3 regions of the Cupriavidus sp. a3 genome follow, and region 3 is predicted to be linked to each of the others. Evidence: predicted binding sites of a transcription regulator. Region 3 holds the regulator's gene; each other region holds the start of a gene.
What was found. Region 3 encodes HrcA, which represses chaperone genes, less so after heat shock. Its sites were predicted from a motif close to TTAGCACTCNNNNNNNNNGAGTGCTAA; they were not measured.
Positions count from the first base shown of each region.

Region 1: groES (co-chaperone GroES) is a predicted target of HrcA. The motif match lies at 7,016-7,042, and genes of this name have one in related genera.
Region 2: rpoH (RNA polymerase sigma factor RpoH) is a predicted target of HrcA. The motif match lies at 3,383-3,409, and genes of this name have one in related genera.

Region 1 covers NZ_CP170643.1:3,914,465-3,924,607, reverse strand. The annotation lists gene ACAD63_RS18745 (hypothetical protein) at 65-415, opposite strand; gene ACAD63_RS18740 (hypothetical protein) at 979-1,143, shown strand; gene kdpF (K(+)-transporting ATPase subunit F) at 1,143-1,232, shown strand; gene kdpA (potassium-transporting ATPase subunit KdpA) at 1,232-3,052, shown strand; gene kdpB (potassium-transporting ATPase subunit KdpB) at 3,299-5,374, shown strand; gene kdpC (potassium-transporting ATPase subunit KdpC) at 5,402-6,025, shown strand; partial or broken gene ACAD63_RS18715 (TorF family putative porin) at 6,095-6,718, shown strand; gene groES (co-chaperone GroES) at 7,146-7,436, shown strand; gene groL (chaperonin GroEL) at 7,482-9,125, shown strand; gene ACAD63_RS18700 (metallophosphoesterase) at 9,262-10,047, opposite strand.
Region 2 covers NZ_CP170643.1:4,289,900-4,300,042, forward strand. The annotation lists gene ntrB (nitrate ABC transporter permease) at 1-311, shown strand, start outside; gene ACAD63_RS20415 (ABC transporter ATP-binding protein) at 330-1,133, shown strand; gene ybiB (DNA-binding protein YbiB) at 1,239-2,231, shown strand; gene ACAD63_RS20425 (pirin family protein) at 2,272-3,150, opposite strand; gene rpoH (RNA polymerase sigma factor RpoH) at 3,498-4,427, shown strand; gene ACAD63_RS20435 (SCO family protein) at 4,521-5,135, opposite strand; gene cyoE (heme o synthase) at 5,262-6,206, opposite strand; gene ACAD63_RS20445 (COX15/CtaA family protein) at 6,203-7,306, opposite strand; gene ACAD63_RS20450 (SCO family protein) at 7,317-7,985, opposite strand; gene ACAD63_RS20455 (SURF1 family protein) at 8,059-8,841, opposite strand; gene ACAD63_RS20460 (twin transmembrane helix small protein) at 8,959-9,168, shown strand; gene ACAD63_RS20465 (cytochrome c oxidase subunit 3) at 9,292-10,143, opposite strand, start outside.
Region 3 covers NZ_CP170643.1:3,327,417-3,337,559, forward strand. The annotation lists gene ACAD63_RS16005 (thioredoxin family protein) at 1-118, opposite strand, end outside; gene grpE (nucleotide exchange factor GrpE) at 202-756, opposite strand; gene ACAD63_RS16015 (hypothetical protein) at 1,030-1,203, shown strand; gene ACAD63_RS16020 (RNA-binding S4 domain-containing protein) at 1,291-1,686, opposite strand; gene hemH (ferrochelatase) at 1,683-2,798, opposite strand; gene hrcA (heat-inducible transcriptional repressor HrcA) at 2,902-3,939, opposite strand; gene ACAD63_RS16035 (NAD kinase) at 4,043-4,960, shown strand; gene recN (DNA repair protein RecN) at 5,048-6,820, shown strand; gene ACAD63_RS16045 (hypothetical protein) at 6,911-7,354, shown strand; gene mprA (MprA protease, GlyGly-CTERM protein-sorting domain-containing form) at 7,490-9,124, shown strand; gene rrtA (rhombosortase) at 9,162-9,815, opposite strand; gene glnE (bifunctional [glutamate--ammonia ligase]-adenylyl-L-tyrosine phosphorylase/[glutamate--ammonia-ligase] adenylyltransferase) at 9,823-10,143, opposite strand, start outside.

The sequences.
Region 1 (10,143 bases), 590 kb from region 3:
GACAGGAAAGAAGATGGCCGGCTTGCGCCGGCCATCGATCTCATTCGCGGCTTGCGTGATCGCGCTATTGCTTGGGCGCTGCCATTTCCTGGCGGGCCGCGGCGTCCGCGGCCTTGTTCTCGACCTTGCGCTCCTGCTTGGCCTCGCCGACTTCTTCCTTGTACTCGCCCTTGGCGGCCTTCTTCTTCGCCTTGTATTCGTCGGAGGCGCGCTTGCGTGCCTCGCGGCGCTCGACCAGCGGGTCCTTGGGCGGCTCGATCTGGGTCATGCCGGGCGGCACGCCTTGCGCGCCGGCCGGGGGTGCCGCGGGCGCGGCCGTGGTCTGGGCGAAAACGGTGGCACAGCTGAGGCCTGCCAGGCCGGCGGCAATCGCGCCGACGATCTTGGGAAGGCGAGCGGGCTGTTTCGGATCCATGGAAAACCTCCAGAGTTGTTGTCGGACGCGCCGGCAGTGGAGGGGCCCGGCGCGGCTGGGACCGCGCGTCGCCACCGTGGCGGCAGTGCAGCGGTAGCCCTCAGTCTAGGCAGCGGGGCCGTATTGCGCTGTCGGGCGCGCGCTGATGCGGAGCCGGCGTTACTCCTACACGGCCGCGTTGATGCCTGGCCGCAACAAACGCCGGATGGAGAGCGCCGGACGCCACTTTGCAGCGCCGCGCGATGCCGACAAGCCGCTGCACCTGCGCGTGTTCGTCGAATTGATGGTGCGACTGGGCGAGACCGCGGCGGCGGCGGGCGCAAGGGCCGCCGCCAGCAGTGAGCGGGCGGCAAGCGCGCCAAGGTCCGCAAACAACCGGGGTTGGTCCCGTGCATCGAGTCCGAGCACAACGCTAGGGCACGGTAGGCGTGCCGGGCGATCTCGTTGCCATCGCGGCCGAACGAATCTTTATGCGTTCTTTACACACACCCGTCACCTTTCTACCCGGTTTTTACGACCCCGTCGCTAAGCTGCAAGCCGAAACCATTCAAAGGTGCTTTGTCATGGACGGGATCTACTTGATCGTATTGATCTGCTTTGCAGTGCTGAGCGCGGCCCTGCTGGGGCTTTGCGCTGTGCTTGCACCGAAGTCTTCCGCGGGCGGCGAACATGCCGGCTCGCACCACCAGGTGCTGGGCAAGAACAGCGCAACGGACAGGGGGCTGTGATGAGCTGGACGGATCTGTTGAGCGGCGCACTGGCCGTTGCCATTTTTGTCTACCTCCTCATTGCGTTGTTCCGGCCGGAGAAATTCTGATGTCCTCCCAATTCGTGGGCCTGCTGGTCCTCTATCTCGCCGTCCTGCTGGCATGCGCGCCTTTTCTCGGACGCTATATCCGGCGCGCTGTCGAGGACGGCAATTATTCGCTGACCGCCTGGGGCCGTCCGCTGGAACGGCTGGTGTATCGCCTGGGCGGCGTGCGTGCCGAGTCCGGGATGGGGTGGAAGCAGTACACCATCGCCGTCCTGGCGTTCAACCTGCTTGGGGTGGTGGCAGTCTATGCGCTGCAGCGCGTGCAAGGCATGCTGCCGCTGAACCCGCAAGGTTTTGGCGCGGTCACGCCGGACTCGGCCTTCAACACGGCCATCAGCTTTGTCAGCAATACGAACTGGCAAGGCTATGCCGGCGAGTCGACCATGGGCTACCTGGCGCAGATGCTCGCGCTCACCGTGCAGAACTTCCTGTCCGCGGCCACCGGCATCGCCGTGGTGTTCGCGCTGATTCGCGGCTTTGCGCGCCAGAGCGCCGCCACCATCGGCAATTTCTGGGTCGACATGACCCGGGTCACGCTGTACGTGCTGGCGCCGATCGCGACGGTGATCGCGCTGGCGCTGGTCAGCCAGGGCGTGATCCAGAACTTCGATGCCTACAAGGAAGTGAGCCTGGTCACGCCAGTCGAATACAGCCAGCCGAAGGTCGACGCGGCCGGGCAGCCGGTGCTCGATGCGCAAGGCATGCCGGTGACGGAAGACCTGAAGACCGACAAGCAGACGTTGGCAATGGGTCCGGTGGCCTCGCAGGAAGCCATCAAGATGCTCGGCACCAACGGCGGCGGCTTCTTCAATGCCAACTCGGCGCATCCGTTCGAGAACCCGAATGCCCTGGCCAACCTCATCGAGATGCTGGCGATCTTCCTGATCCCGGCGGCACTGTGCTTCACCTTCGGCGAGATGGTTGGGGACAGGCGGCAGGGCGTGGCCGTGCTGGGCTCCATGACGGTCCTCTTCGTGGCGATGGCTTGCGTTGCGGCGATCTCAGAGCAGATGGCCAATCCCGCGTTGTCGGGTCTGCCGCTCGACCATGCCAGTTCGCTGTTGCAGGCCGGCGGCAATATGGAAGGCAAGGAAACACGCTTCGGCATCGCTGCCTCGGCCTTGTTCGCCACCATCACGACCGCGGCATCCTGCGGCGCGGTCAATGCCATGCATGACTCCTTCACCGCCATCGGCGGGCTGGTGCCAATGCTGCTGATGCAACTGGGCGAAGTCGTGTTCGGCGGCGTTGGCTCGGGCCTGTACGGCATGCTGGTCTACGCCGTGCTGGCGGTGTTCATCGCCGGGCTGATGATCGGCCGCACGCCGGAGTATCTCGGCAAGAAGATCGAAACCTATGAGATGAAGATGGTGGCCGTGGCGATCCTGGTCACGCCGCTGCTGGTGCTGCTCGGCACGTCGGTGGCGGTGATGGCCGAGGCGGGACGCGCGGGTGTGTTCAACCCCGGCACGCACGGCTTCTCGGAGATCCTGTACGCGCTCTCGTCGGCGGCCAACAACAACGGCAGCGCCTTTGCGGGCCTCTCCGCCAACACGCCGTTCTACAACACGCTGCTGGCCGCGGCGATGTGGTTCGGCAGGTTCTGGATCATCATCCCCGTCCTGGCGCTGGCCGGCTCGCTGGCGGCCAAGAAGCGTATCCCGCCCAGCGGCGGCACCATGCCGACGCACGGCCCGCTGTTTGTCGTGCTGCTGGTGGGCACGGTACTGCTGGTCGGCGCGCTGACCTATGTCCCGGCGCTGGCGCTGGGTCCAGTCGCCGAGCGACTGCAGGGCGCGGTGACGGCAACGGCAGCCAAGTAGATCGATCACTGACGAAGACATAGCGAGCATTGCCACCAGTTCGGCCCCTGCATGGCCCGGCCAATGCAGGTGCCGCTGTCTCTAGCGGATTGCGGAGAAACCATGCAACATGAATCGACGGCCCCAGTGGCCAAGGGCAGCGCCAACAGGACCGGCGCATCGTCCTCCAACACGCCCCAGGTGAAGAGCGCACCGGTGTCAGACCGGCAACACGGTTCCCACTATCATCGCCTGCCCGCGCGCAGCATGTTCGCGCCGGAGCTGGTGAAGCCCGCGCTGATCGCGGCCTTCAGCAAGCTGTCGCCGCGCGACCAGTTGCGCAACCCGGTGATGTTCGTGGTCTACGCCGGCAGCATCCTGACGACCATCCTGTTCCTGAAGGCACTGGCGGCGCCGGCAGCGGTCGGCGAATCCGCCGGCTTCATCCTGGCGGTATCGGTGTGGCTGTGGTTCACGGTGCTGTTCGCGAACTTTGCCGAGGCGCTTGCCGAGGGCCGCAGCAAGCAACAGGCCGAGGCGCTGCGTGGGCTGAAGACCACGGTGACCGCACGCGTGCTGAAGGACGGCAAACGCGGAAGCGCCACCGAAGCGCGCCCCGCGACCGCGCTTCGACGCGGCGATGTAGTGCTGGTCGAGGCTGGCGAGATGATCCCCGGCGACGGCGAAGTGATCGACGGCGTGGCCTCGGTCGACGAAAGCGCCATCACCGGCGAATCGGCGCCGGTGATCCGCGAGTCTGGCGGCGACTTTTCGTCGGTGACCGGAGGTACGCGCGTGCTGTCCGACTGGATCGTGGTGCGCATCACGACCAATCCGGGCGAAAGCTTCATCGACCGCATGATCACGATGGTCGAGGGCGCCAAGCGGCAGAAGACGCCGAACGAGCTGGCCCTGACGATCCTGCTGGTCGGGTTGACCGTTGTCCTGCTGCTGGCCACGGCCACGCTGCAGCCGTTCTCGCTCTACAGCGTGCTGGTGGCCAAGGCGGGCGGGCCGGTGACGATCACCGTGCTGGTGGCGCTGCTGGTGTGCCTGATCCCGACCACGATCGGCGGGCTGCTTTCCGCGATCGGCGTGGCCGGCATGAGCCGGATGATGGAAGCGAACGTGATCGCCACTTCGGGCCGCGCGGTGGAAGCCGCCGGCGACGTGGACGTACTGCTGCTCGACAAGACCGGCACCATCACCCATGGCAACCGCCAGGCCTCGCGCTTTATCCCGGCGCCCGGCGTATCGCCATTGCAGCTCGCGGAAGCGGCGTGGCTGTCGTCGCTGGCCGACGAAACGCCGGAAGGGCGCAGCATCATCACACTGGCACGCCAGCTGCCCGGGCTGGCCGCGCCGGCGATGGCAAGCCTGAAGCCGGAATTCGTGCCATTCAGCGCGCAGACGCGCATGAGCGGCGTGGACCTGCGCGACGGCGGCGGCGAACGCCACGTGCGCAAGGGCGCCGCCGATGCCGTGCGCCGGTATGTCACGGAACGCGCCGGCAAGTTCCCAGACGCGGTGTTGCAGGCGGTCGACGAGGTTGCGCGCGCCGGCAGCACGCCGCTGGTGGTTGCCGACGCCAACGGCGATTCGGTGCGCGTGCTGGGCGTGATCGAACTGAAGGACATCGTCAAGACCGGCATCCGCGAGCGCTTCGGCGAGCTGCGCAAAATGGGCATCAAGACCATGATGATCACCGGCGACAACCGGCTGACCGCGGCTTCGATCGCGGCGGAAGCAGGCGTCGACGACTTCCTGGCCGAAGCCACGCCGGAGGCCAAGCTCAAGCTGATCCGCCAGTACCAGGCCGAAGGGCGGCTCGTCGCGATGACCGGCGACGGCACCAACGACGCTCCCGCACTCGCCCAGGCCGACGTGGCCGTGGCGATGAACAGCGGCACGCAGGCGGCCAAGGAAGCCGGCAACATGGTGGACCTGGACAGCAACCCGACCAAGCTGATCGAGATCGTCGAGATCGGCAAGCAGATGCTGATGACGCGCGGCTCGCTGACGACCTTCAGCGTGGCCAACGACATTGCCAAGTATTTCGCGATCATTCCCGCGGCGTTTGCCACCACGTATCCGCAGCTCAACCTGCTTAATGTGATGGGGCTGGCCACGCCGGCGTCGGCCATCATGTCGGCGGTGATCTTCAACGCGCTGATCATCGGCGTGCTGATTCCGCTGGCGCTCAAGGGCGTGGTCTACCGGCCGCTCGGCGCCGCGGTACTGCTGCGCCGCAACCTGCTGATCTACGGTGTTGGCGGCATCCTGGTGCCGTTTGCCGGCATCAAGCTGATCGACATGATCCTGGCCCTGTTCGGCTGGGTCTGATTTTCTCTCCAACGATTCGGAGCATTCATGAATACGCAAGTGCAATCCCGGCAGCCGTTGCCGGCTCCGGTGCAGGGCGGCCTGTTGCGGCCAATGCTGGTGGTGTTCGTCGGCCTGTCGCTGGTGACCGGCCTGCTGTATCCCGGCGTGATCACGGCAATCGCCAGGGCCGTGTTCCCGCATCAGGCCGGCGGCTCGCTGATCGGGAAGGATGGCAGCACGCTTGGCTCGGAACTGATCGGCCAGCCGTTCTCCGACCCGAAGTACTTCTGGGGCCGGCTGTCGGCCACGGCGCCGATGCCGTATAACGCAGCGGCTTCGGTCGGTTCGAACCTCGGTCCTACCAACCCGGCGTTGACCGATGCCGCACGCGCGCGCCTCGACGCACTGCGCGCCGTGGATCCGGACAACCAGGCGCCGGTGCCCGTGGACCTGGTCACGGCATCCGGCAGCGGGCTCGACCCGCACATCAGCCCTGCGGCCGCCGAATACCAGGTGGCGCGCGTCGCGCGCGCCAGGGGGATACCGACTGAACAGGTGAAGCAACTGGTTGCCGCCAACACGGACACGCCGCTACTGCCGGTGCTGGGCGATCCAGGCGTCAATGTCCTGAAGCTGAACCTTGCATTGGATGCCATGGCACGGCAGTAGCACGGTGCCGGTGATGCGGGACGATGCCGCTGCGTGCGGGACCGTCCCGCCTGTGTGCAACGACGCTGCCGCTACCGCGGGCTGATGCAGACGAACCGCCGGCCGGCGATCCAGGGCGGGTTCGACTACAGCCATGCGAGCGGCTTCTACCTCGGCAACTGGAACTCGAGCATCAGCTGGCTGGGCGACAGCAATGCCGAGGTGTCGGCCCCGATCGAGATGGATTTCTACGGGGGCTACAAGAATACGTTCGCTGGCGACTGGACCTACGATGTCGGCGTGCTGCAGTACTACTACCCGGGCGACTATCCGGCCGGCTACACGCGCCCATACACCACCGAGGTGTACGCGGCCCTGGGCTACGGTCCCGTGACGCTCAAGTACTCGTACGCGCCGACCAATCTATTTGGCTTCGCCGACAGCAAGCACAGCTGGTATGCAGACCTGACCGCCAACGTGCCGCTTGATGTCTGGGACCTCACGCTGAACGCCCACGTGGGTTACCAGAAGGTGCAGGTCGCCAATGCCTCGTACGTGGACTGGAAGCTCGGCCTGACCAAGGACTTGGGCAACGGACTCGCGCTGGCTGTGGCCTACATCGACACCAATGCCGACAAGGCGGTGTACACCAATGCCAAGGGCCGCTACATGGGCCGTGGCACCGCATGGGCTTCCCTGACCAAGACGTTCTGAGCGCGCCTTGCCGGCGCCGCCGGTTCTTGATATCGATTTAATGCGTCGGCCTGATCTACCGCCTGCCGTTGCGCCCGGCAAGTTCCGCGCTGGTTCAGAGGCTGGAGGAAGCCATGGCTGTCCTCCCTCCGCTTTCCATGGCACGGGACAAGCACCTGACGGCCTGAAGGCTTGCCACCCGTTGCCCCCGGGACTGTTGAGACACGCCGTTCCCGCCGCTCCCACCTCAAATTCCCTCCGTCCGGGAAAACCCCCATTTGGCCGCTGTCTTGAAATGGCCATACCCCGTCCCTATAATTAGCACTCGTCGGGGGTGAGTGCTAACAGCATTCTGTGCCCCTTGCGACACCTGAAAATATCAGACGGCCGTCGCCTCGGTAGCCGGCCGATTGTGATTAAACACTCACTTTTGTATCTAGGAGTCCGTATGAACCTGCGTCCTCTGCACGACCGCGTGATCGTGAAGCGTCTGGACAACGAAACCAAGACCGCGTCCGGTATCGTGATTCCCGACAACGCTGCCGAGAAGCCCGATCAAGGCGAAGTGCTGGCAGTCGGTCCCGGCAAGAAGGATGACAAGGGCAACAACATCGCCCTCGACGTCAAGGTTGGCGACCGCGTGCTGTTCGGCAAGTATGCCGGCCAGGGCGTGAAGGTGGAAGGCCAGGAACTGCTGGTCATGCGCGAAGAAGACATCATGGCCGTGGTGAACAAGTAATCACCAACTGACCGCCACCCGTACAGATTTCAGGAGATTTCAAGAATGGCAGCTAAAGACGTAGTGTTCGGCGACGCCGCACGTGCCAAGATGGTCGAAGGCGTGAACATCCTCGCCAACGCCGTTAAAGTGACCCTGGGCCCGAAGGGCCGCAATGTGGTGCTGGAGCGCAGCTTCGGCGGCCCGACCGTGACCAAGGACGGCGTGTCCGTGGCCAAGGAAATCGAGCTGAAGGACAAGCTGCAGAACATGGGCGCCCAGATGGTCAAGGAAGTGGCTTCCAAGACCAGCGACAACGCCGGTGACGGTACCACCACCGCTACCGTGCTGGCCCAGTCGATCGTGCGCGAAGGCATGAAGTTCGTTGCCGCCGGCATGAACCCGATGGACCTGAAGCGCGGCATCGACAAGGCTGTTGCCGCCGCCGTGGAAGAGCTGAAGAAGGTCAGCAAGCCCACCACCACCAGCAAGGAAATCGCCCAGGTTGGCGCCATCTCGGCCAACAGCGACACCTCGATCGGTGAGCGCATCGCCGAAGCCATGGACAAGGTCGGCAAGGAAGGCGTGATCACCGTCGAAGACGGCAAGTCGCTGGCCGACGAACTGGAAGTCGTGGAAGGCATGCAGTTCGACCGCGGCTACCTGTCGCCGTACTTCATCAACAACCCGGAAAAGCAAGTTGTCCAGCTGGACAGCCCGTTCGTGCTGCTGTTCGACAAGAAGGTTTCGAACATCCGCGACCTGCTGCCGGTGCTGGAGCAAGTGGCCAAGGCTGGCCGCCCGCTGCTGATCATCGCTGAAGACGTCGAGGGCGAAGCCCTGGCGACCCTGGTGGTCAACAACATCCGTGGCATCCTGAAGACCGCCGCCGTCAAGGCCCCGGGCTTCGGCGACCGCCGCAAGGCCATGCTGGAAGACATCGCCATCCTGACCGGCGGCACCGTCATCGCCGAAGAAATCGGCCTGACGCTGGAAAAGGCTACCCTGAACGACCTGGGCCAAGCCAAGCGCATCGAGATCGGCAAGGAAAACACCATCATCATCGATGGCGCCGGCGACGCCGCTGCGATCGAAGGCCGCGTGAAGCAAATCCGCGCCCAGATCGAAGAAGCGACCTCGGACTACGACCGTGAAAAGCTGCAAGAGCGCGTGGCCAAGCTGGCCGGCGGTGTTGCCGTGATCAAGGTTGGCGCTGCCACCGAAGTCGAAATGAAGGAAAAGAAGGCCCGCGTGGAAGACGCCCTGCACGCCACCCGCGCTGCGGTGGAAGAAGGCATCGTCCCCGGCGGCGGTGTGGCCCTGCTGCGTGCCCGCGCTGCGATCTCGGCACTGACCGGCGACAACGCCGACCAGAACGCCGGTATCAAGATCGTGCTGCGCGCCATGGAAGAGCCGCTGCGCCAGATCGTGCTGAACGCTGGTGAAGAAGCTTCGGTCGTCGTTGCCAAGGTCATCGAAGGCAAGGGCAACTACGGCTACAACGCTGCTTCGGGCGAGTACGGCGACCTGGTCGAAATGGGCGTGCTGGACCCGACCAAGGTCACCCGCACCGCGCTGCAGAACGCCGCTTCGGTGGCTTCGCTGATGCTGACCACCGACTGCGCCGTGGCCGAAACGCCGAAGGAAGAGTCGGCTCCGGCAATGCCGGGCGGCATGGGCGGCATGGGCGGCATGGAAGGCATGATGTAATTTGTGCCGACTGACTGCTGGCGGGGGCATAACCCGGGCCGGCAGGCTGTCACAGCAAAAACCCCCGCGGGTGTGAATCCGCGGGGGTTTTTGTTTGTGGGTTTCTTGCCTGCTCGATGGCCGGCGCGGGGCCGGGTCAGACATTCACCACGTAGCACCAGTCAAAGCGCGCATTCTCCAGCTCACCCGTCCGCCGGCTGACATAGCCGCGCGGATTGCACACCACGCGCGAATCGTCGATGCAGTAGTCGAAACTGGTATGGGTATGGCCATGGATCCACAGGTCCGCCTGCGCCACCAGGTCGGGCCGGCGCGACAGGAACCCGCCGGATACCAGGTCGTGCGAGTAGCGCGGGTCAAGGCTGCCCAGGTCAGGGCCATGATGGGTGACCACCACGGTCTTGCCATCGAACGGTTGCGCCAGCTGCGCGGCCAGCCAGGACGAGGCCGCCTCGTGGCGTGCCAGCGCGTCTTCGGGGGTGAAATGGCGGGCCTTGCCGTCGTCGCCGTCAAGCTCGATCAGCCGGTGATCGAGCATCACGCCCGCGCAGGCCTGCATCGAATCCTCGCGCCGGTCGACGCCGAACAGCGTGTAATCCGTCCACCAGGTCGTGCCAAGGACCCGCACGCGGCCACTGGCGCCGTCGAACTCGGCAACCGCGCCATTGAGCACGTACATGCCGGGATGCTCCGCCGCGGCCTCGGCCATCTGCCTGTCCACGGTGTCGAATTTGCCTTCATAGTACTCATGGTTGCCCGGGACGTAGATCACCGGCTGCGTGAACGTGCACGCGGCCCAGTCGATGCCGTCGCGCCCGTTGGCGATGTCGCCGGCCAGCACCACGATGTCAGCATCGCAGCCGGGCACTTGCTGCGGCATGTTGTGCTCGATATGCAGGTCGCTCAGGATGCGCAGTTTCATGGGAACTCCGGGGCGATTGGGTCTGGCTGCATCCGCCGCGCCGGCGGCAGGGCAGTGGTGGCATTCTTAAGAACCCTGGCGCCGCGGTCAAGTCCC
Region 2 (10,143 bases), 960 kb from region 3:
AGGACTACCTGAACGTGGCGCGCGTGCTTGACCTGTCGGAATGGAAGGTGTTCACGCGGGTGCTGTTTCCCGCGGTGCTGCCCTACATGCTGACCGGCGTGCGGCTGTCGATCGGCACGGCGTGGCTGGTGATCGTCGCGGCCGAGATGCTGACCGGCGGCACCGGCATCGGCTTCTGGCTGTGGGACGAGTGGAACAACCTGAAGGTCGAGCACATCGTGATCGCGATCTTCGTGATCGGCATCATCGGACTGATGCTCGAGCATGCATTGCTGGCACTGGCACGGCGCTTCAGCTACGGCGCCAACTAAAAGCGAGGGAGAGACGCCATGGACAAGTTCGTCAGCATCGAGAACGTCGGACAGACCTTCAAGACGCGCAAAGGGCCGTTCGTCGCCCTGCGCGACATCAACCTTCAGATCGCCGAGGGCGAGTTCATTACGCTGATCGGCCACTCCGGCTGTGGCAAGTCCACGCTGCTGAACCTGATCGCGGGGCTGGCCACGCCGACCACCGGCGCGCTGATCTGCGCCGGGCGCGAGATCGCCGGACCCGGGCCGGAGCGCGCCGTGGTGTTCCAGAACCATTCGCTGCTGCCGTGGCTGACCTGCTTCGAGAACGTCTACCTGGGCGTGGAGCGTGTGTTCGGTGCCAGCGAAGGCAAGGCTGAACTGAAGACGCGCACGCACGAGACGCTGGCACTCGTGGGCCTGACGCACGCCGAGGGCAAGTATCCGCACGAGATCTCCGGCGGCATGAAGCAGCGCGTCGGCATTGCCCGCGCGCTGGCGATGGCGCCCAAGGTGCTGCTGATGGACGAACCCTTCGGCGCGCTCGATGCCCTGACCCGCGCACACCTGCAGGACGAACTGATCAAGATCGTGGCGCGCACGCGCAGCACGGTGGTGATGGTCACGCACGATGTCGACGAGGCCGTGCTGCTCGCCGACCGCATCGTGATGATGACCAACGGCCCGGCCGCCACCATCGGCGAGATCCTCAGGGTGGACCTGCCGCGCCCGCGCGACCGCGTGGCGCTGGCCGACGACAAGGACTACCACGCCTGCCGTACCGCGGTGCTGGACTTTCTCTACCGCAAGCAGCGCAATCCCGCGCTCCAGGAAGCAGCCTGAGCGTGCTCCCCGCCGTCGCGCTCGTCCGTGGCAACGGGCGGCGATGGGCGCGACGGCGCTGCTCCGCTATCATGAACCCAGAACAGACTCCTCCCCCAAGCCGCCATGACCACGCCAGCCAACCCGTTTTCCGCCGCCCGCTATATCAAGGAAGTCGGCCGTGGCGTCAACGGCGCGCGCGCGCTGCCGCGCGACGACGCCAAGACCCTGTTCGACGCGATGCTGGCTGGGCGCGTGTCCGACCTGGAGCTGGGCGCGATCCTGATGGCCTACCGCATCAAGGGCGAGGCCCCGCACGAACTGGCCGGCATGCTCGAGGCCGCCCATGCGCACTGCCAGCCGCTGCCCGCGCCGCCCGAGCGCCAGGTGGTAGTGATCCCCAGCTACAACGGCGCACGCAAGCAGCCGAACCTGGTGCCGCTGCTGGCGCTGCTGCTGGCTCGCGACGGCATCCCCGTACTGGTGCACGGGACGCGCGTCTTCAATGACCGCATCACCAGCATGACCCTGTTCGAGGCGCTGGGCATTCCCCTGTGCGCCAGCACGGCCGAAGCCTCGGCACGGCTGCGCGAGACCGGCGGCGACGGCCCGCTGGCGGTGCTGCCGGTCGATGTGCTGTCGCCGGGCCTGTCGCAGCTGCTGGAGCGGCGCACCGTGATCGGCTTGCGCAACTCGTCGCATACCGTGGCCAAGATGCTGCAGCCGGTGGGCGAGCACGCGCCGGCTGAAGGCTTGCGGCTGTATAGCTATACCCACCCGGAATACCGCGAGACGCTGACCGACTATTTCTCTCACGAGCCGGCCAACGTGCTGCTGGCACGCGGCACCGAAGGCGAAGTGGTGGCCGATGCGCGCCGCAGCGGCCGCATCGACTGGCTGCATGAAGGGCACCAGCAGACGCTGGTCGATCCCTCCGGCGGATCGCTGGCCGAAGTGCCGGATCTGCCGCCCGGCAATGATGCCGGCCTGACCGCGGCATGGATCCGGCGCGTGCTCGATGGCGCCGTGCCGGTGCCGGCGCCAATCGCCACGCAGGTCGAAGCCATCCGCGAGTGCCTGAAGCTCGGCACCCGCGTCACCTGGGCCAGTCCGGTCTAAACGCGCGGTCTGAGCGCGGTCTGAGCCCGGACCGCCCGGTTCAGGGCTTGCGCGCCGGCAGCGGGATGCGCTCGCGCTCGTCGCCCGGCACGCGCGGAAACTGGTCGTCCTCCCAGCGTCTGGCAGCGGACTCGATGGCTTCCTTGCTGCTGGCCACGAAATTCCAGTAGATGAAGCGGCGGCCGTCGGTCGGGTCGCCTCCCAGCAGCATCACGCGCGAAGGCGCCGTCGCCATCAGCAGCGCCGGCTGCCCGGGCGTCAGCACCACCATGTGCTCGGCCGGCAGCGGCTCGCCGTCCAGCGACACCGCGCCGTCCACCGGGTAGATGCCGCGCTCGGCATGGTCGGCGGGGATCTCCACGCTCGCGCCCGCATCCAGCTCGATCGCCACGTACAGGGTGCGGCTGAAGACCTTGACCGGCGAAGTCTTGCCGAAGGCATCGCCGGCGATCACCACCATGCGCACCCCCGGCCGCTCGATGCGCGGCAGCGTTGCAGCGGGATGGTGGAAGAAGGACGGTTCGTCGGTCTCGTGCGACTGCGGCAATGCCACCCATGTCTGGATGCCGTGCAGGCGCGCGCCGTCGGCGCGCGCGGAATCGGGCGAGCGCTCCGAATGGACGATGCCGTGGCCGGCAGTCATCCAGTTGACGTCGCCCGGCCGGATCGCCTGCTCGCTGCCGAGACTGTCGCGGTGAATGATCTCGCCTTCGAACAGGTATGTGACGGTCGCCAGCCCGATATGCGGATGCGGGCGCACATCGGCACCCTCGCCCGGCGGCATCTGCACCGGCCCCATATGGTCGAAGAAGATAAATGGCCCGACCGTCTGGGTCGCAGCGGCCGGCAGCAGGCGGCGCACGGTGAAATCGCCCAGGTCGCGCACATGCGGTTTCAACAAGTGTTCGATAGCAGACATAGCTCCTCCGGAGTATGAGAGATCGGCAAGCGTGCCAGCTTGCCGCCGCTTGCGTCGAGTGTAGCCGCTGGCGCAACAAATCATTCCACTGGCATGCAGAACCGGCGGGCACACATTCGCTCTAACACGAGTGTACCCAGCCACGAGTATCCCCGAAGCCGCTTCATAGCGTTATTGCTATTCTATGCGGTGAGTCAATCGACGGGAACTATCAAGACCGTTGGGACTCCAATTAGCACTCACCCGGATGGAGTGCTAAGATGTGTTGCAGTGCCGCCGCCGTTCCCACAAGGACGTGCGGGACATGACCCGGCAACCCAACCGCCGGATGCGAAAGGAGCGATTGAGTGAACGCAGTCTTGTCTGCCGAACAAACCCTGACGACTAGCCGTCTGCCGACGGCGCCCCGTAGCGGGAGCAGCTTTGCGCTGACCTTCCCGGCGACCGTGGGCAATCTCGACAGCTATATCCAGGCTGTCCACCGAATTCCGTTGCTGACCGCGGAGGAAGAGCAGCGCCTGGCGCGCGATCTCCGCGATAACGATTCCGTCGATGCCGCCCGCCAGCTGGTGATGTCCCACCTGCGACTGGTGGTGTCGATCGCCCGCCAGTACCTGGGCTATGGCCTGCCGCACGCCGACCTGATCCAGGAAGGCAATATCGGCCTGATGAAGGCCGTGAAGCGCTTCGATCCCGAGCAGGGCGTACGCCTGGTCTCGTATGCGATGCACTGGATCAAGGCCGAGATCCACGAGTACGTGCTGAAGAACTGGCGCATGGTCAAGGTGGCAACCACCAAGGCCCAGCGCAAGCTGTTCTTCAACCTGCGCAGCCACAAGCAGGGTTCGCACACGTTCACGCCGGAGCAGGTCGAGGCCGTGGCGCGCGAGCTGAACGTGAAGCCGGAAGAAGTAATGGAGATGGAAACCCGCCTGTCGGGCGGCGACCTCGCGCTGGAAGGCCAGGTCGACGACGGCGAAGAGGAATTCGCCCCCATCGCCTACCTGGCTGACAACCACAACGAACCCACGCGCGTGCTGGAAGCCAAGCGCCAGGACCGCATGCAGGTCGAAGGCCTGGAAGAAGCGCTGGGCCGGCTGGACGAGCGCAGCCGCCGGATCATCGAGGCGCGCTGGCTGAACGTGGCCGACGACGGCTCGGGCGGCGCCACGCTGCATGAGCTGGCCGCCGAGTTCGGCGTCTCGGCGGAGCGCATCCGCCAGATCGAAGCCGCGGCGATGAAGAAGATGAAAGGGGCGCTGCAGGCATTTGCCTGATGCCGGGCACCCATGCAAAAAGCCGGTCCAAGTGGACCGGCTTTTTTTTGCCTGCGATCGCAGCGGTGCGACGTTATGCCGCACCGTCAGGCGTCAGGAAAGCAGCTGCTTCAGGTCGTGCGCGATCGGCTCCGGCCCCTGGCCGTGGCGGATGAACAGCCGCAGCCGGCCTTCCGGATCGAATACATAGCTGCCCGCCGAGTGATCCACCGTGTAGTTGTTGGGCGAGCTGCCCGGCACCTTGGCGTAGAACACCTTGAAGTCCTTGGCCAGCTTCTGCAGCGCGGCGTCGTCGGCCGGGCGCAGGCCCAGGAAGCGCGGGTCGAATGCTGGGACGTACTGCGCCAGCAGCGCCTGCGTGTCGCGCTCCGGATCGACCGTGACGAACAGCACCTGGACGCGGTCGGCATCGGGGCCCAGCTGCTCCATCACCGCCTTGAGCTCGGCCATGGTGGTCGGGCATACGTCGGGGCAATGGGTGTAGCCGAAGAACATCACCACCGCCTTGCCCTTGAAGTCGGCAATGGTGCGGACTTTGCCATTGTGGTCGGGCAGCGAGAAATCCTTGCCGAAATCCGCCGCGCCGCTGATATCGACATTGCGGAACGACGCCTTCTGCTGGCCGCAGGCTGCCAGCGCCAGCGCGAGCGCGGCAACCAGGGAAAAGCGGCGGAAGGCTGAGAACAGGCCGGAAGCGGGTCTGGGCATGCGCGAAAGCTTGTGTGGAACGATCAGCAATGGAAAGGTCGGCGAAAGCACCCAGTATCGCCGATGGCGCCGCCGCGCTGCGCCGGCCGCGACAAGATGACGCAGCCCGCAGCGTGGCAAGGCCGGTCAGACCTGCGGCACGAACTTGAAGTAATGGTCGACCAGCAGCGCCGCGAACAGCAGCGACAGGTACAGGATCGAGAAGCGGAAGGTGCGCTGCGCCAGCTCGTCCGAGTAATTGCGGTACATCTTCCAGGCATAGGCCAGGAAGCCGCCGCCCAGCGCCAGCGCGGCCACCAGGTAGATGTAGCCGCTCATGCCGTAGACGAACGGCAGCAGCGTCGCCGCGATCATGATCAGCGTGTACAGCAGGATATGCAGCAGCGTGTAGCGCTCGCCGTGGGTGACCGGCAGCATCGGCAGGCCCGACTTGGCATAGTCGGCGCGCCGGTACAGCGCCAGCGCCCAGAAGTGCGGCGGCGTCCACGTAAAGATGATCAGCACCAGGAACCAGGCCTCGGCCGGCACTTCGCCGGCGACGGCGGCCCAGCCCAGCGCCGGCGGCATAGCGCCGGACAGCCCGCCGATGACGATGTTCTGCGGCGTGGCCGGCTTGAGCAGGATGGTGTAGACCACCGCATAGCCCAGGAAGGTGGCGAAGGTCAGCCACATCGTCAGGTCGTTGGCGAACTCGTGCAGCATCCACATGCCAGCGCCGCCAAGGATGGCGGAGAACACCAGCGTCTGCGGGGTGGTGATCTCGCCGGTGGCGGACGGGCGCCAGGCGGTGCGGCGCATCAGCGCATCGATCTTCTGCTCGACCAGGCAATTGATGGCAAAGGCGGCGCCGGCAAGCAGCCAGATGCCTGCGGCACCGCCGATCAGCACGCGCCACGGCACCATGCCGGGCGTGGCCAGGAACATGCCGATGATGGCGCAGAAGACTGCCAGCTGCGTCACGCGCGGCTTGGTCAGGGCGGCATATTGCCGGGCCAGGTGCCGTATCCGGCTCAGCTTGCCCAGTGAATGAGGGTGTGTAGCGGTAACCACGGAAGGGGTCTTGTCTTTCATGTGGCGCGGGCGGCGTTCGGCATGGCTTTGGGGGCGCCGGCGGCCCGGGTCGCGAGCCCTATATTGTAGTGGAGGCGGACCAGCAGCAGCAGGAGCACCGCCGCGCCGCCGTTGTGGGCGACCGCCGCCACCAGGGGCCAGTCGAACACGATATTGGACATCCCGGTGGCCAGTTGCAGCACCAGCATGCCGAGCAGCCAGCCTGCCTGCCGGTGCAGCCCGTCGAGCCGGCGCGCACGCAAGCCGAACCACGCCAGGTAGCCCAGCACCACGAATGCAAAGCCCCGGTGCACCCAGTGGATCGCAACCAGCGCAGCGTGCGGGATGTAGTCGCCAGCGGCCGTCATGCCAAGCTGGCGCCACAGCGTGAAGCCGTGCCGGAAGTCCATCTCGGGCACCAGCTGGCCGTTGCACAGCGGGAAATCCGTGCAGGCGAGCACCGCGTAGTTGGTGCTGACCCAGCCGCCCAGGAAAATCTGGATCACCAGCAACAACAGGCCGATGCGAACCGGCCAGTGCAGCCGCGCCGCCTCGGGTACGACCGGGTGCGGCGGGTCGCTGCGCGAGCCCAGCTGGATCAGCGCGGCCAGCAGTGCCATGCCCAGCATCAGGTGCGTGACCACGATGATCGGCTGCAGCTTCATGGTCACGGTGAACGCGCCGAATGCGCCCTGCACGCACACCAGCACCAGCACGCCGGTGGCGAACCATGGCGATTGCTTCAGCTCGCGGCGCTTGACCCATGCCAGCACCATCAGCGCGATGATCAGCACGCCCACCGCCATGGCGAAGTAGCGATGGATCATCTCGATCCACGCCTTCATCAGCGTCACCGGACCGCTGGGCAGCGCGGTCTCGGCCGCCCGGATCGGCTCCATCGCGGCATGCGGGTTGGAGTGTCCATAGCAGCCCGGCCAGTCCGGGCAGCCCAGGCCGGAGTCGGTCAGCCGCGTGAAGCTGCCGAACATGATCAGGTCCAGCGTCAGGAAGGCGGTGATCCAGACCAGCTTGCGGTATTTGTTGCGATCGCCCTTGACCAGCACGTAGCTGAGCGGCAGCAGTGCGATCAGGACGCCGATGACGGCCAGTTGCAGCAGCATGCCCTTCCCCTTAACCGATGCGCGAGACCTTGAGCAGCTTCTTCAGGTCGCCGCTCAGCTTCTTGGGGTCCGGATCCTGCGGGAAGCGCATCATCAGGTTGCCGAGCGGATCCACCAGGAAGATGGTGTCCTCGGCACGCTTGCCCGGCTCGGCCGGCAGCCATTGCTGCGCCACCTGGTGGTCGATGCGCAGGAAGCGCACGCCGGCGTAGGGCTCGTTGTAGGCGGTGCTCAGGCGCTCGTCGATCTTGCCGTCATCGGTGATCAGCCACACCGGCACGATGCGCTCGCGGTCCTGGCCTTGCCCGGCGCGGATCTGGCGGATGGTGAAGAGCTTCTTTGCGCAGGCCTCGTCGCACGCGGACGGATCCGCCGTCACCAGCAGCCACTTGCCGCGGTACTGCTCCAGCGGCACGGCGTTGCCTTGCTCGTCGGTGACGCGCACCGGCGGCATCGGCCGTTGTGGATCGACCAGCGCGCCGTAGTTGGTGGCGCCGCCCCTGGGCTTGATGACGTAGTAGGTGAAATAGGAGGCGATCACCGGCGAGGCGCACACCAGCAACAGCATCAGCATCTGCAGGCGGCCACGGCGCGTGCGCGCGTCGATGCGGGGATCCTGCGGCGAGGCCGACATCGCGGGAGGCCCGACGGGTGCCGGGGCGGAGTCTTGCTGTGACATGGGAGTACGTCTGTCCTTTTTCATCTGCAGTCAGGCCCGTCCGGGAACCTGCCCCGGTCGTGCTGCCATCCGTTCATGCGTTGTTGCGGGCCGCGGACGATACCGCGCGCCGGCGCGTGCGCCAGCCCAGCACCGCCACCAATACCACCGTCAGCGCAGCCAGGCCGAACCACTGGAAGGCATAGCCATAGTGCCGGTCCGCGCCCGCATCGGCCGGCGCCCAGTCGCGAGCGAGGCCGTCGCCGGTATCGCTGCGCTGCGCGACCACCAGCGGCTGCAGCGCCAGCCCGGTTTCGGCGGCGTAGTCGGCGATTTCCAGGTTCTGGCGGATCTTGCTGCCGGCCTCGGCGCTGGCCGCCTGGCCCAGGCCATAGACCCGCGGCACGGCCGCCAGTGCCGTGCCTTCGATGGTCACCTCGCCGTCGGGCGTCGGAAAGGGCGCGATCCGGGTGCGGTCCTGCGCATCGCGCGGCAGCCAGCCGCGCAGCACCAGCACCGCCCGCGTGGCGCCGGCACCGTCCTGTGCCGGACTAATCACCAGCGGCGTGACCACCAGGAAGCCGGCACGGCTGTCGCCGCTGCGCCCGCCGGCGCCGTGGGGGCGATTATCCAGCAATACGGTGCGGGCCGTGTCGAACCGCCCCGTGACCCGCACCCTTCGATCCGTCACAACTTGTGACAGCGGCGCGGTGCCCAGTTCCACCGGCGGCTGTGCCGCCAGTGCCTGCAGCCGCGCGGCGCGCGCCTCTTTCTCGTGCGCGCGGTTGAGCTGCCAGTTGCCAAGCGCAGCGGTCACGGCAATCACCACCAGCGCGGCGGCCAGCGGCAGCACGCCGAGTAGGCGGCCTGCCTTCATTGCGCCGACATGCCCGGCGGCATGCATGCGGGGCCGGTGCGATAATGTGCCGCACCGTCATCCATCGCGGCCACTACTACGAGACTGCGGCAAGCTCCGCTGCCAACCCGCCCCGCCATGCGCTTCGTCATCATCGTCGCCTTCATCCTGATCATCGCCAGCCTGGCCTCCGCCCTGTTCTTCATGATGCGCGACCGCGGCAAGACGCCCAACATGATGCGCTCGCTGATGCTGCGCGTGGGTTTTTCGGTGGCGCTGTTCCTGTTCATCCTGTTCTCGAGCTGGATGGGCTGGATCCATAGCACGGGCATCCGCATGGCGCCCTGACGGACCGCATGGCTTGAGGCCAATGCAAACGACAAACGCCGCAGGCTGCCGGGCCTCCTGCGGCGTTTCTCCTTTGCGTTGGCGCCGGCACCCCGCTGCGGGGCGGCCGGCGGGTATGGCAGCTTACAGCCAGTACACCACGACGTAGAGCAACAGCCACACCACGTCAACGAAGTGCCAGTACCAGGCGGCGCCTTCGAAGGCAAAGTGGTGATCCGGCGTGAAGTGGCCCTTGAGCACGCGGCCCAGCACCACCGCCAGCATGATCGCGCCCATGGTCACGTGGAAACCGTGGAAGCCGGTCAGCAGGAAGAATGTCGAACCGTAGATGCCCGAGGTCAGCTTCAGGTTCAGGTCCTGGTAGGCGTGCATGTACTCGTACACCTGCAGGCACATGAAGATCGCGCCCAGCAGGATGGTCAGCACCATGCCCTGGATCAGCTGGTTGCGCTTGCCGGCCAGCAGCGCGTGGTGCGCCCAGGTCAGCGTCACGCCCGACATCAGCAGCAGCGCGGTGTTGATGGTCGGGATCGGCCACGGGCCCATGGTCTGGAACGATTCCACCACGCCGGCCGGCCCCAGGTTGGGCCACACCGCGGCGAAGTCGGGCCACAGGATCTTGTTGTTCAGGTCGCCCAGCCACGGCATGGCGATGGCGCGGGCATAGAACAGCGCGCCGAAGAACGCTGCGAAGAACATCACCTCGGAGAAGATGAACCAGCCCATCGACCAGCGGAACGAGATGTCGATGTTCTTGCCGTACATCCCGCCTTCGGATTCGCTGATGGCGTCGCCGAACCAGCTCTTGAGCACGAACAGGAACCACAGCAGGCCGAAGACGCACAGGTACGGCGCCCAGGATTGCCCGTTCACCCAACCGGCGGCTCCGGCACCTGTCATCAGCAGGCCGAAGCTTGCCGTGATCGGGTGGCGCGACGGGCCCGGTACGAAGTAGTACGGAGCGTTTGCGCGATT
Region 3 (10,143 bases):
CGTCGATGCTGGCGTCGTCGACCTCGCGCATGCCGAAGGCCTCGAAGGCGCGATGGTCGAGGTGGGGGGCCGCGGCCTGGTCCGCGGATGGTGCGCCGGCCGGCGATTCGCTTGACATGATTCGCTCCCGCAAAGGCAAGAAAGCAAAACGCCCGGGCCTGGACGGCACCGGGCGCAGCCTCAGCCGCTAAGCAGTCCGGCTTACTTCGGTGCCGCCACCGTCACCAGCGCCGGGCGCAGCACGCGGTCGGCAATGGTATAGCCGCGCTGCAGCACGGTGACGACGGTGTTGGGTTCCTGGTCGGCCGGCACCATCGAAATGGCCTGGTGGCGGTGCGGGTCGAACTTCTCCCCGACCGGGTTCAGTTCCACGATCTTGCCGCGCTCGAACGCGGCTGCCAGCTGGCGCGCAGTCAGTTCGACGCCTTCGCGCAGCTTGGCAATATCGCCGGAACCGTCAGCCAGCGCGGCCTGCAGGCTGTCCATCACCGGCAGCAGGTTGTCGGCGAAGTTCTCGATGGCGAATTTGTGGGCCTTGGCAACGTCTTCCTGCGCCCGGCGGCGGATGTTTTCGCCCTCGGCGACCGCGCGCATGTACAGGTCGTAGTGTTCACGCGCCTTGGCTTCCAGGGCGGCCAGCTGGGCCGCCACATCCTCCACGGCGGCAGCCTCCGGCGCGGCGGTCTCCTGCGCGGCAGGGGCGCTGGCTTCGTCGTTGGGCGTCGGGTTGGATGGCGTCTGCTTCTGTTCTTCCATGTCGATCCGTATCAATGCATTGGCGCGGCCGTCCGTGGGTACGGCCGCGGTGGGTCAATCGGCGTGTTTAGCGGGCAATTGGTGGCGTCGCGCCGGATTTCAAGAGTGGCGCCGGCGAGACGCGGAAACAAGCGGTTACAAAGGCGTGAGTTATGCAATTGACGCCTTATTGCCTTGCTGCACTGCACTCACTAACATTCTCTTACGAAAAATGACAAAAATGCCGGGGGCCTGGAGATGGTTCATTTTTGTGCCTCTTCCGAAAGGTTGGCCATGCATAAGCTGCCAGTCGTGACGCTCTGCCTCGTGGCCGCCCTGGCGGTCATGACCGCCTTTATCTGCCTGTCCGACGCCTTCTCGCCGCGCGATACCGAGTATGGCAGTGGCAAGGCGGTGTTCAAGCACTACATCGTTCCTATCATCAGCCAGGAAGTCTCGCAGGAATAAGCGCCAGCGCAACTTTCCGGCACACACGCTCGCACCGCGGCGGCCCCGGCATTGTGCCGGCGCCGCCGCGTGTCGTTCCTGCCAGCCTCAGTGCCGGAAGTCATCGATGCGGCGGCGGTCGCGCTTGGTCGGGCGCCCCTGCAACTGCGCGGCGGGCTCCGGCTGCAGGCGGCGCCGCTCGGCCTCGGCCTGCCGGCGTGCCTGGCTGTCGGCACTCTCTTCATACAGCGTCTGCGCCACCGGTGCCGGTCCGCGCGCCGGGGCAATGCCCTTCACCTGCAGTTCCCAGCGCTGCTGGTGCGCTTCGAGCGCGACCTTGTCGCCGGGCCGCACTTCACGCGAGTTCTTGACCAGTTGGCCGTTGACGGTCACCTTGCCCCGCTCCACCGCCTCGGCCGCAAGCGAGCGCGTCTTGAAGAAGCGCGCGCACCATAGCCATTTGTCGATGCGCTGGCGCGCATCCGCTTCAAAATCCACGTTCATGCTGCGGCTCCCCGGGTCTGCGCACGCGAGCGACGCGCTTCCAGCTCATGCGGGTGCGGCGTGTTGAGCGGCCATCCCTGCAGGTGCTGCAGGGCAATCTCCGCCATCGCCGCCACCCACGGCGCCGCGTCGTTCATGCAAGGAATAAAGTGGAAATCCTTGCCGCCCGCGACCTTGAACTCGGTCTGCCCTTCCATCGCGATTTCCTCGAGCGTCTCGATGCAGTCCGCCGGGAAACCCGGGCAGAACACATCGACCCGGCCGGCGCCAACCTTGCCCAGCTCCGCCAGCGTCGGGGCCGTGTACGGCTGCAGCCACTCCGCCTTGCCAAAACGAGACTGGAACGTCACCTGATATTGCCCCGGCTGCAAGCCCAGCGCGTCGCCCAACAGCCGGCCGGTCTTCAGGCACTCGCAGTGATACGGGTCGCCCAGCTCGAGCGTGCGCCGCGGCACGCCGTGGAACGACAGGATCAGCTTGTCGCCGTGCGCAAAATCGGGCATGCCGTGCCGTGACCAGTAGGCCCCGACCTGCTGGTGTAGCGCCGAGATATAAGCGGGATGGTCATGGAAATGTTTGACCAGCCGCAGCTCGGGCTGGTTGCGCCATTGTCCCAGCACGCGGAACACTTCGTCGAAGGCGGTGGCGGTAGTGGTGCCGGAGTACTGCGGATACATCGGCAGCACCAGCACCTGCTCGCAGCCCTGGCGGCGCAGCGCTTCCATCACCGAGGCGATCGACGGGTTGCCGTAGCGCATGGCGCACGCCACCGTCACCTCGTGGCCGTTCTGGTTCAGCAGCCGCTGCAGCGCATGGGCCTGGCGCTCGCTGTAGACCAGCAGCGGCGAGCCGGTCATATGCGCCTCGCGCAGCCAGATCGACTCGTACTTCAACGCCGACGCTCGCGAACGCAGCGGCAGGATCACGCCATGCAGCAGCGGCAGCCAGGCGGCACGCGGGATCTCGACCACGCGCGGGTCGGACAGGAATTCCTTCAGGTAGCGCCCCACCGCCCTGGGCGTGGGCGCATCGGGGGTACCCAGGTTGACCAGCAGGATCGCCGTGCGCGGCGCCTGCCCGTGCTGGTAAACCGGTTCGGGTGAAAACGTCATGTCGCTTCCGGGTTGGCGCGCGGCCGGCAACGCGCCATGGCGGCGCGCCAGCGCAGGTGGCGCTCGGTAGGAATGGGGCAGCTTGTCAGACCGGCCAGCCGCGTCACTGGTTCTGGCTCAGCGCGCTGGACAGCAGCCGCGCGGTGATGTCTACGATCGGGATCACGCGCTCGTATGCCATGCGTGTCGGGCCGATCACGCCGAGGGTGCCGACGATCTGCCCGTCGACCTCGTACGGCGCGGTGATGACCGCCATGTCTTCCAGCGGCACCAGCTGGCTCTCGCCGCCGATGAAGATCTGCACGCCCTGGGCGTGGCTGGAGACATCGAGCAGCTGCAGCAGGCTGGTCTTGTGCTCGAACACGTCGAACAGCCGGCGCAGCTTGTCCATGCTGGAAGACAGGTCTTCCACTTCGAGCAGCTTGCGTTCGCCGCTGATATAGACGTGGTCGTCTTCCTCGTCGTCGGCCACGCTGCCGGCCTCGACCGCCGCCTGCATCAGCTGCGACATGTCGCGGCGCAGGTCCTGCAGCTCGACGCGCAGGTGGCTGCGCACGGCGTCGAAGCTCATGCCGGTGTAGTGCGAGTTGAAGTAGTTGGCGGCCTCGATCAGTTGGGCCGGGGTATACGACAGCTCGGTCTGGATGATCCGGTTCTGCACGTCGCCCTCGGGGCTGACGATGATCAGCAGGATGCGCTTGTCGGACAGGCGCATGAATTCGATCTGCCGGAACGCCTGCGCGCGCCGGGGCGTCATCACCACGCCGGCGAAGTGCGACAGGTTGGACAGCGTGCGCGCTGCCGCCGTGATCATGCGCTGCGGACCCAGCTGCTGGGCGCCGAGCTGGCCCTGGATCTGGCCGGTCAGCTCGGCCAGTTCGGTGTTGCGCTCCAGCGGCTTGGCCGTCAGCATGGAATCGACGAACAGCCGGTACCCGCGCGGCGTCGGGATGCGGCCGGCCGACGTGTGCGGGCTGGCGATAAAGCCCATTTCCTCCAGGTCGGACATCACATTGCGAATGGTCGCGGGTGACAGGTCCAGCCCCGAGAATTTCGACAGGGTGCGGGACCCGACCGGCTGGCCTTCGGCGATGTAGCGCTCGATCAGGGTCTTGAGCAGCGTTTTGGAACGTTCATCCATGATGCCCCGATTTTACGCAAGTTTTAGACCTTCTGGCGCCCCGCCTGGGTTACGGCGCCGGCGCCTGCTGGCAACGGCAGCGGCGGTATGGTCTAATCCCGGCATGTCCGCCCCCCCGAGAGCCAGCGCCTTGCGCACTTCGTTCAACACCGTCGCCCTGGTGGGCCGCTACTCGACTGCCGGCATCGAAGGACCGCTGGAGGAAATCGCCTCTTATATCCTGCGCAACGGCCAGGATGTGGTGTTCGAGCGCGAGACCGCGCTGGCCACCGGGCTGACCGCCTACCCTGCCCTGTCGGCCGAGGAAATCGGCCAGCACGCCGACGTGGCGGTGGTGCTGGGCGGCGACGGCACGCTGCTGGGCATTGCCCGCCAGCTGGCCGGGTACGACGTGCCACTGATCGGGGTCAACCACGGGCGGCTCGGCTTCATGACCGACATCGCGCTGGAAGACGTGCACACGGTGCTGCCCGACATGCTCGACGGCCGCTACGAGGCCGAGAACCGGCTGCTGCTCGAATCCCGCGTGGTGCGCGACGACAGCGTCATTTTTTCGGCGCTGGCGCTGAACGACGTGGTGGTGAACCGCTCAGGCATTTCCGGCATGGTCGAGCTGGCGGTGTCCGTTGACGGCAACTTTATGTACAACCAGCGTTCGGACGGCCTGATCGTGTCGACCGCGACCGGCTCGACCGCCTACGCGCTGTCCGCCGGCGGCCCGATCCTGCACCCGACGCTGTCGGGCGTGGTGCTGGTGCCGATCGCCCCGCACGCGCTGTCGAACCGCCCGATCGTGCTGCCGCACGATGCCGAGGTCACCATCGAAGTGGCCAGCGCGCGCGACGCCAGCGTCAATTTCGACATGCAGTCGCTGACCTCTCTGCTGCCCGGCGACCGCATCGTGGTGCGGCGCTCGGAGAAGAGCATCAACCTGCTGCACCCGGTGGGCTACAACTACTACGCCACGCTGCGCAAGAAGCTGCACTGGCACGAATACCCGTCCGAAGACAACCGCCTCTGAGCCGCCCCCAGAGCCCGAGCTAGCCACCCCGATCCTACGCCAGCCCGACTTTCCGGACCGATCTCACTTTCGCCACGATCCGCCACGATGCTGCGCAGCCTGTCCATCCGCGATTTCGTCATCGTCGACACGCTCGACCTCGATTTCACCCCTGGCTTCACCGTCTTTACCGGCGAGACCGGCGCCGGCAAGTCGATCCTGATCGACGCCCTGGCCCTGGTGCTGGGCGAGCGGGCCGACGCCGGCATCGTGCGCGAAGGCGCCGCACGCGCCAGCATCAGCGCCACCTTCACGACCCACCCGGCGCTCGACGCCTGGCTGGCCGAGCGCGAGCTCAATGCCGAAGACGATGACGGCGCCGGCGCGGTGCTGCTGCGGCGTACGGTCGATGCCGGCGGCCGCAGCAAGGCCTTTATCAACGGCGCCGCGGCCACGCTGGCGCAGCTGCGCGAAGTGGGCGACCAGCTGGTCGACATCCACGGGCAGCACGCGCACCAGCTGCTGCTGCGCCCGGACGCGCAGCGCCTGCTGTTCGACGCCCACGCCGGGCTGACCCAGCAGGCCGGCGCGGTGGCCGAGGCCTGGCGCGCGTGGCGCGCCTGCGTGCGCCAGCGCGAGGCGGTCGAGCACCAGTCGCGCGAGATGCAGCTCGAGCGCGAACGGCTGGAGTGGCAGGTCGGCGAGCTCGACAAGCTCAACCCGCAGCCGGGCGAATGGGAAGAGATCCAGGCCGAGTACAACCGCCTGTCGCATGCCGCCGGCCTGATCGACGGCAGCCGCGCGGCGCTGGAGGCGCTGTCCGAAGCCGACGGCTCGGTGCTATCGGCGTTGAACACCATCGTGCACCGGCTGCAGCAGCTGGCCGACGTCGACCCGGCGCTGCGCGACGTGCTGGCCGCGCTCGAGCCGGCCCAGGTGCAGGCCGAGGAAGCCGCGCATTCGCTGACCCGCTACGTCGACCGGCTCGAGCTGGATCCCGAACGGCTGCAGGCCGTCGAGGAACGCATGCAGGCGCTGCACGCCACCGCGCGCAAGTACCGCCTGCCTCCCGAGCAGTTGCCCGATGAGCTGCTGGCGCGCCGCCAGCAGCTCGACGACCTGCAGGCCGCGCAGGACCTGAACAAGGTGATGGCGCGCGAAGCCGCCGCCAAGGCCGCCTACCTGACGCTGGCGCAGCACCTCAGCCATGCGCGCTCGCAAGCGGCGCAGGCGCTGTCGGCCGCGGTCACCGAGGCCATGCAGGGCCTGTCGATGGCGGGCGGCAGCTTTGTCGCCGCGCTGAACACGCTGGAAGACGGCCAGAGCTACGGCCTGGAGCAGGTCGAGTTCCTGGTGGCCGGCCATGCCGGCGTCAGCGCGCGGCCGCTGGCTCGGGTCGCGTCCGGCGGCGAACTGGCGCGCATCAGCCTGGCGATCTCGGTGATTACCAGCGAGGCTTCGCCCACGCCGACGCTGATCTTCGACGAAGTCGACACCGGCATCGGCGGCGCCGTCGCCGAAGTCGTCGGCCGGCGCCTGCAGGAACTGGGCCGCGCGCGCCAGGTGCTGTGCGTGACCCACCTGCCGCAGGTCGCCGCGCAGGCCGGCACGCACCTGCTGGTCAGCAAGGAAACCACCGATGGCGGTGATGGCTCGGTCACGCGCTCGGTTACGCGCTCGGTTACGCGCTCACGCATCCGCGTGCTCGACCCGGCCGGGCGCGTGGTCGAGACCGCGCGCATGCTGGGCGGCGCAACCGTCACCGCGACCACGTTGCAGCATGCCGAAGAGATGCTGGCGCAAGGCGCCGAAGCCCAGGCCGGCGCCCCGGTGCGCGGCACGGCCAAGGAAAGCCGGCGCGGCCGCCGCGCCGCCGGCTGATGCCCCGGCATCGTCGCCCACATCGCCCGCGTCGCCCCCACATCGCGCTTGCATCGGCGCACCCGAACCAACTTTCACAGGAGCCTCACCATGACCCGCCACGCGCCGCCGGCAGGCCGCCGCCACCGCCCCTTGCGCGCCGTCCTGGCCCTGGCCACAGCGGCCACGGCCGCACTGCTGGCATTGTCTGGCTGCAAGGCCCAGTCGGGGCCTTACGCCCCGCCGCCGGGAAGCATCACCGACGACCGCGCGGTGGGCGACATCATGGTCAAGTTCAAGCCGCCCGCGGTCGAAATGTCCGAGGATGCCGGGAAGTTGCTGGCCGAGATCAAGGGCCCGATCCGCTATGTGGTCAAGCGCCCCATGTCGGGCGGGGTCTGGCTGGTGACGGCGATCTCCAAATCGGCGGATGCCACCATCGACCAGGCGGTTGATACGCTGCGCGCCATCCCGCGTGTCGAGACCGCCGAGCCGGACCGGATGATCCAGCCAAACCGCACCATGCCGACCAGCCGGGATATGCCCAAGAGCTGAGTTGCCCGCGGAGTCCGTCCGGAAGCGGCGGGTTCTAAACCTTCGGTATCCCTTGCGCAACCGGCGCGGATCGTATTCCCTACATTCGATCCCCCTGCGCGCCCGATGACGTGCGGGGTGCCTCTGGAGGAATACATGCTGCATCCCGCGCAGTCCGTCTTCCGTCACTGCTTCGCGTTGCCCCACTGGCGGGCAGCCCTGATCACCATCGCTGCGCTTTGTGGCGCAGCACCGGTCGCCGCAGGCGCCGCGCCCTCCTCGACTTCAGCCGCGGCCCCGGCCTACACCGGCCAGATCATCGTACGCTGGCGCGATGGCACCACCTCCACCGTGAGCAGCAAGGAGCCGGCCGCGGCGGCCGCGTCAGCAGCGAGTCCGCTGCAGCAACTGCGCGAGCGCACCGGCATCGCCGCCACGCTGCGCCGCCCCATGGGCGGCAACATGGACCTGCTGCAGGTGCCGGACGAACTCGCCTCCGACCCGGAAGCCGCCGCCGCCCGCCTGCGCCAGGACCCGCGCGTGGCCGATGCCGTGCCGGACCGCTGGCTGCACCTGCACGATACCCTGCCCAACGACCCGCAATTCTCCGCCAACCAGCCTTACCTGATGGGCACCGGCACCGCCGTCGGCGGCGTCAACCTGCCGCGCGCCTGGGACCGCACGCGTGGCAGCGGCGGCATCGTGATCGCGGTGGTCGATACCGGGGTGCTGCGGCACCCCGACCTGGCCTCCCGGCTTCTGCCGGGCTTTGACTTCATCAGCAGCGCCATCGTCTCCAATGACGGCGACGACGGGCGCGACAGCGACGCTACCGATCCCGGCGACAATGTCCCGGCCGGCTTCACCTGCCCCGGCAGTTCAACACCGACCACCGAGGCCACGTCCAACAGCTGGCACGGCACGCGCGTGGCCAGCGTGATGGGCGCGGTCACCAACAACGGCGAAGGCATTGCCGGCGTCGACTGGAGCGCCCCCATCCTGCCGGTGCGGGTGTCGGGACGCTGCGGCGCGCTGCTGTCCGATACGGTCGACGGCATGCGCTGGGCGGGCGGCCTGCCGGTGCCGAATGTGCCGGCCAATCCAACCCCGGCGCGGGTGGTCAATATCAGCCTTGGCGGCGGCACCTGCAGCAGCATCGAGCAGCAGGCGGTCAACGACCTGAACGCGCGCGGCGTGGTGGTGGTGGCGGCGGCGGGCAACAACCGCAGCGCGGTCGAAGCGCCGGCCGATTGCAGCGGTGTGATCGCCGTCACGGCCCACGCCAACGACGGCGAGAACGCCACCTATGCCAACATCGGCCCGCAGGTGGCGATCAGCGCGCCGGGCGGCGGCTGCGGCAATTCGCGCGTGCAGAACGGGGCATGCACCACCACGCTTTCGGTAATCCGCACGCTGGGCAACAACGGCACCACCTCGATCGGGGCCTACACGATATCGTCGTCGCAGGGCACTAGCTTCGCGGCACCGATGGTGTCTGGCGTGGTGGCGATGATGTTCGCGCTGAACGGGTCGCTGACGCCGGCGCAAGTGACCGCGGCGTTGAAGGCCTCGGCGCGGCCGCATCCATCCGGCACCTTCTGCACCACCAATCCAGGCGTGTGCGGCGCCGGGCTGCTGGATGCCGACAACGCGCTGGCCGCGGCGGTGTCGGCCCCGCCGGCGGCCGCCGCGCCGGCACCGTCCGGCGGTGGCGGCGCGGTGCCACGCTGGCTCGCGCTCGCGCTGGCCGGTACCGGCCTGCTCGGCTTCGCGCTGCGCCGGCGCGCATAAAGCTTGCCCTGCCAGCTTGCCCTGCCGCGGATGCGGCTCAGTCGCCGTCGGCGCTGCGCAGCGGCCGCCGCGCCAGCCACCACTCCTGCACGACCCAGCACAGCAGTCCGGCCACCGCGCCGGCTGCGTGCGCGGCGCGCACCACGCCGAACCCCCATGACGGGTCAAAGATCACCGGCGCCAGCCACGATTGCTCCAGCCACACCTTGGCCAGCACGCCCAGGCACAGCAGTACGCCGAGCACGCGCGACAACCCGGGCGCGCGCAACAGGCTGAGCCCGCCCCACAGCGCCAGCCCGTGCAAGGCGCCGGACAAGCCGCCATACCAGCCGACCGATGGCACGCGCAGCAGCGCGGCCTGCACGGCAAGGCCGCACGCCAGCAACACCAGCAGCATGGCGCGCGCCCGCGCCGCACGCCCGGCCAGCGCCAGCAGCCCCGCGGCCGCAAGTGCGTTGGCCAGCCAGTGCATCGCGCCCAGGTGCACCCACATGGCGGTGGCCAGCCGCCACCACTGGCCGTCGAGCCGTACTGCATCGCGCAGATAGAGGCCGTGGGCGTGCCACCACGGCAGGAAGGTGAAGCAGGCCGACAGCGCCCACACCAGCGCGCTCGCCGCCAGCAGCCCCGGCCACGAGGCACCGGCGGGACGGCCCCGGGCCGCCGCGGCGGGCGTGGCCTTCGTAGCCATGGTGGGCTCAGTCCTCACCGAACACGGCCTGCCACAGCGTGCGCACCTGCGCCCTCTGTCCGGCGACCGATTCCGCCGCCAAGCGCGCGTGCGCCTGGCCGTCGAGCCGCAACTGGTGCTGGCGCGCGCGGAACAGCCGGTAGGCGTCGCCCACCGCCACGGCCAGCGCGGCATCGATCAGCCCGAGCGCGCCGGCCTCGCGCAGCAGCGCGATATTGCCCGCGTTGCGCGTCAGCTGCGGATGCTCGCGGCTGTGCAGCAGCACCAGGTACTGCACCGTGAACTCGATGTCGACCATGCCGCCGCGGTCGTGCTTGAGGTCGAACAG